2 regions of the Priestia sp. AB genome follow, and region 1 is predicted to be linked to the other one. Evidence: a T-box and tRNA genes for the amino acid it is inferred to sense, from the RefSeq annotation. Region 1 holds a T-box; the other holds one or more tRNA genes.

Region 1 (2,463 bases):
ATCAACGTCGCAGTCTTTCACAAAACGTCCTTGAAACGGCGGCACTTCAGACGTGTACCGGCCTTTTTCATCCACTACGTTCACAAATGAAAAGTCGTTTTCTTTTACTACTCTGTAATCATCTTCGCCGTATGCAGGTGCTAAGTGAACAACTCCTGTTCCGCTTTGGTCCGTTACGTAATCAGCCGTTACGACTTCATGCCCTTTTTCCACTTTCACAAAATTAAACGGCGGTTCATACGACATCCCTTTTAACTCATTTCCTTTATGTTGAGATAAAACCGTATACTCTCCTTTTAACACTTTGTCTGCGAGTGCTTCTGCCACTATATACACGCTGTCGCCTTGCTCGGCGCGAACGTAGCTCATCTCTTCATGCACCGCAAGCGCCACGTTTGACGGAAGCGTCCAAGGCGTTGTCGTCCAGCCTAAAAAATACTCATTATCGCGGTTTTTTACTTTAAATTTCACCATTACCGTTAAATCTTTTACCTCTTTATACCCTTGCGCTACTTCATGCGAACTTAGTGACGTTTGACAGCTCGGGCAGTAAGGTGATACGCGGTGTCCTTTATAAAGAAGTCCTTTATCATGAATCGTGCCAAGCACGTTCCATACACTTTCAATGTATGAATTCTCCAAGGTGATGTAAGGGTCTTCCATATCAACCCAATAGCCAAGCTGCTCCGTGAACGCGCGCCACTGCTTTTCATACACAAATACACTTTCCTTACACTTGGTGATAAAAGCTTCTACACCGTATTTTTCAATGTCATGCTTTCCTGAAATTCCGAGCTGCTTTTCTACACCGAGTTCAACCGGCAGTCCGTGCGTATCCCAGCCTGCTTTTCGGATCACTTGATGCCCGGTCATTGTCTTATAACGAGCCACGACGTCTTTAATCGTCCGTCCTAGCGCGTGCCCGACGTGAGGAAGACCGTTTGCTGTCGGGGGCCCTTCATAAAATACAAACGACGGATGCCCTTCTCGGTTTTGAACCGACTGCTGAAACACATTTCCCTTTTGCCACTGCTGCTGGATACGCTGTTCGCGCTCTTGCGAAGACTCCCTTACATTCACTTCTTTCATGTGATACCACTCCTTTTAAAGTTAAAAGCACACAAAGAAACCCGTCCCTATGACTAGGGACGGGTTTTAACCGCGGTACCACCCTGGCTTCTATTGATCCGTTCATCAATAGCACTCAGCAACGTACAATCATACGCGTTCTTTTTAACGGTAGACTACCGTTCAAACTTACTTACAGTTCAGTTTGACTTCTCAGAGAGGATATTCCCCTGCAGCTTGAACACCGGCTTTCAGCTATCACCGGCTCTCTGTGGAACAAACTTGCAGCGTACTGATTCTCTTCAACGAATTTGTGTGCTTTTATTAGTAGCTATTGTATGCGGTTTGGAAGGGAATGTCAATGTTTATGATATTTATGTATGTTTCTTCTTATAATACAGCCGTCTATTGATAAAATAACTGCTTACCACTGTTTGCTGCCTTTTTCACGCTCTTAGAAAAAGGCAATGTACACAAAAAACCACCTCATTTAAGGTGGGTATTATTTGCCTCTACGACTTGAAAGATGATCTTTAAAACCAGTTAACAAATGGCGGGATGCTTTGAGGGAAATGAAATAGATTGCACGGATCATATGCTCGTTTCACTTCTCGAAGCTTTTTAAAATTCTCTCCATAATAAGCTGTCGGCCAATCTCTGATGAACCGGTCCGGCCAGTTCACATAATCTCCAGTTGTATATCTCGATAAAGCATTTCTTAATTCTTCAATCCATCGAATGTTTGATCGCTCTTCTGAAGGATGGCTCCATGTAGCAAGGTACTCCTGTGCGATAACAGCATCTCTATAATAGAAGGCCGTTTCATTAGAGCCAACTTCCTCCACTGCTCCCCCAAGAGACTGGTGCCAAATACTAGATTTTTCATTTGGGGCATTTTCTAAAAAATGCTTCATTGTTAGAATTGCCTCTTTTGGAAAAGTTTTATTAAGAAAAGAACCTGACCTTTTTCGAGGAGCGGGTTGATTTCCGCTCGAATCGTCAAAAAACTGTACAGCTTCAATATATGAAACTTCCTTTATTACTACTTTTTTAGGACAACCAACATCTATTAAAGGCTGCAGAAGCTCTTTCAACTTGAATGATGAACCAACGAATTCACCTTGAGCAATAATCTGATTTGCTTCTTTCGATTTTAACTCAATCTCCGAAGTTAAGCGTTTATCGGTATTCGTGGCCCAGTGCTGCCATGCATCAAAAGCAGCTTCGAAATCTTCCCATTCCCATGTAATTGAAAAGATTGACACCTTTGAGATAGGCTGCACCTTGAATGTAAGGGACGTAACAATACCAAAGTTTCCGCCCCCGCCTCCACAACAAGCCCAAAAGAGATCACTATTGTGATTTTTATTTGCCTTAATGAGTTCAACTTCTCTC
Region 2 (2,463 bases), on a different contig from region 1:
CGCTTAGCAACTTCGTCCCATTTTACAACATTAAAGAATGCTGAAATGTAATCTGGACGGCGGTTTTGGTAATTTAAGTAGTAAGCGTGCTCCCAAACGTCTAGACCAAGAATTGGCGTTTTACCTTCCATTAATGGGCTATCTTGGTTTGGTGTGCTTGTTACTTCTAATTCGCCGTTGTTTACAACTAACCAAGCCCAGCCAGAACCGAAGCGAGTTTTAGCTGCATTTGCAAATTCTTCTTTGAATTGATCAAAGCTGCCGAATTTGCTAGCGATAGCGTCTGCTAATTCACCAGTTGGAGCACCGCCGCCGTTAGGGCAAAGGATTGTCCAAAATAATGAGTGGTTCGCATGACCGCCACCGTTATTGCGTACTGCTGTACGGATATCTTCAGGAACAGCATCTAAGTTTGAAATTAACTCTTCAATACTTTTGCTTTCTAAATCCGCTTTGCCTTCAACAGCAGCGTTTAAATTTGTAACATATGTGTTGTGATGTTTTGTGTGGTGAATATTCATTGTTTCTTTGTCGATATGTGGTTCCAGTGCATCGTATGCATAAGGTAGTTCTGGTAATTTGTAAGCCATGAATAATTCCTCCTTCAAAATATGTAAGCATTTTGGCGCGAAAGCACCATATACGTTTAGATTAGCAAATTTACCCTACTGTTTCAAATAAAAAGTTCCTAATCCATGATTTATATTTACCTAATTCCCATTCACTATTCTTTTAAACATAAAAAAAGCTTCTTTTTCTCAAAAGAAGCTTTGAATAGACAATAGTATGGCGGAGGAAGAGGGATTCGAACCCCCGCGGGCTTTAACACCCCTGTCGGTTTTCAAGACCGATCCCTTCAGCCGGACTTGGGTATTCCTCCAACCTTATAAATGGTGGACCCTGCAGGACTCGAACCTGCGACCGGACGGTTATGAGCCGTCTGCTCTAACCAGCTGAGCTAAGGGTCCACATGGCTCCACAGGTAGGACTCGAACCTACGACCGATCGGTTAACAGCCGATAGCTCTACCACTGAGCTACTGTGGAACAATATGAATTATGTAAGTCACAAACGTAAATTGGAAAATAGCGGCGGAGGGGATCGAACCCCCGACCTCACGGGTATGAACCGTACGCTCTAGCCAGCTGAGCTACACCGCCATGGCTCCACAGGTAGGACTCGAACCTACGACCGATCGGTTAACAGCCGATAGCTCTACCACTGAGCTACTGTGGAACAATATAACATTTACTAGCGACATTAAAAATTTAACATGTTTCTAGCCTAAAGTCAATATATTATTTTAAAACTGCGTATAAAAAATAGGCAATCATCAGCAGTTGAATAAATCCTTTTGAAATAGCGCCACTAAAAAAGCCAATAACCGAACCTACTCCAATTTTTACTGCGTTGCTAATTGTGGTCCGATGAACAATCAGTTCTCCTACAATCGCTCCGATAAACGGCCCTAAAATAATTCCAAATCCCGGAATGACAAACGGACCTACAAGCAGCCCAACTGTACTTCCCCAAACACCTGCTTTAGTGCCTCCGAATTTTTTCACACCAATAATATTAGCTATATAGTCTGCTAAAAAAAGTGCGACAACTAACAATCCTTGTACCACCCAAAATAACCAGCTATAGGAGCTAAAATTATAAAATAAACCGTATATAACAAATCCTAGAGCTACAAATAGCACGCTCGGTATGATGGGATAAACCAACCCAACAAACGATACAACAAAGCTAACGATAATTAACGCCCAACATAAAATAGCCATGCCCGCACCTATCCTTTTTATTATTACTATTTATCATACAATAACCACTCCTATAAAGAAAGACCTTGCACGACGAGTACTTCCTTTATTTTACTTTCGAATACCTCTTCAAATAAAGATTTTCGAGTGTACCTCTGCAATATTAACAGCACGGTCCTCAAGGTGCCCGTAATATCCAAAAAAACAATGACGGCAAAACCTGTACATATACGCATAAAATGTGCTTGTAACAAAACGCTCCACCGCATCATTGTAATTGGTAACGGTTTCTAAAATCTATTGTAAACCTTAAATTTTCGCTATAAAATAAGGTATAATCAGAATCTTCAATAAGAGGAGGCTTTACAATGAGCATGCTGAAAAAGATGGCATGGAGTTTTATTTCCTTCAAAAAAATAAGGTCGCTTCGCTTTGAGCATACGAATAAAACAATTGGCTTTGTGCTGTTTTTAACATTTATTTCTTTGCTGCCTACATTTTTCTTTATGACTTTGACGATTGTAAACGGCTATCATATCGCTACTACAGATCTTCCGAAATCTGTTTCTTCTTTTTCTATTTCAAACTCACAGCTTACGTCAAGTCAACCTTTCACAAAAAAAGTAAACGGTACCGCTTTTATCTTAAACCCCTCACAGTCTATTGAACGATTTCATTCCCCTGCTCATGCCATTGGTTT

What was found. A T-box is a leader RNA that pairs with one kind of tRNA and senses whether it is charged. The one in region 1 lies ahead of ileS (isoleucine--tRNA ligase), so its partner is inferred to be a tRNA-Ile.
Region 2: it encodes a tRNA-Ile, which carries the amino acid that the T-box ahead of ileS (isoleucine--tRNA ligase) is inferred to sense. The anticodon was not compared.

Annotation. Positions count from the first base shown of each region.
Region 1 covers NZ_JAQMYN010000007.1:264,612-267,074, forward strand. Annotated here, with positions in the region: gene ileS (isoleucine--tRNA ligase) at 1-1,089, opposite strand, end outside; T-box leader at 1,142-1,383, opposite strand; gene POF52_RS21605 (FAD-binding oxidoreductase) at 1,602-2,463, opposite strand, start outside.
Region 2 covers NZ_JAQMYN010000001.1:375,743-378,205, reverse strand. Annotated here, with positions in the region: gene sodA (superoxide dismutase SodA) at 1-590, opposite strand, end outside; tRNA gene POF52_RS01920 (tRNA-Ser) at 788-880, opposite strand; tRNA gene POF52_RS01915 (tRNA-Ile) at 892-968, opposite strand; tRNA gene POF52_RS01910 (tRNA-Asn) at 972-1,046, opposite strand; tRNA gene POF52_RS01905 (tRNA-Met) at 1,087-1,160, opposite strand; tRNA gene POF52_RS01900 (tRNA-Asn) at 1,162-1,236, opposite strand; gene POF52_RS01895 (DUF456 domain-containing protein) at 1,299-1,784, opposite strand; gene POF52_RS01890 (DUF1189 domain-containing protein) at 2,132-2,463, shown strand, end outside.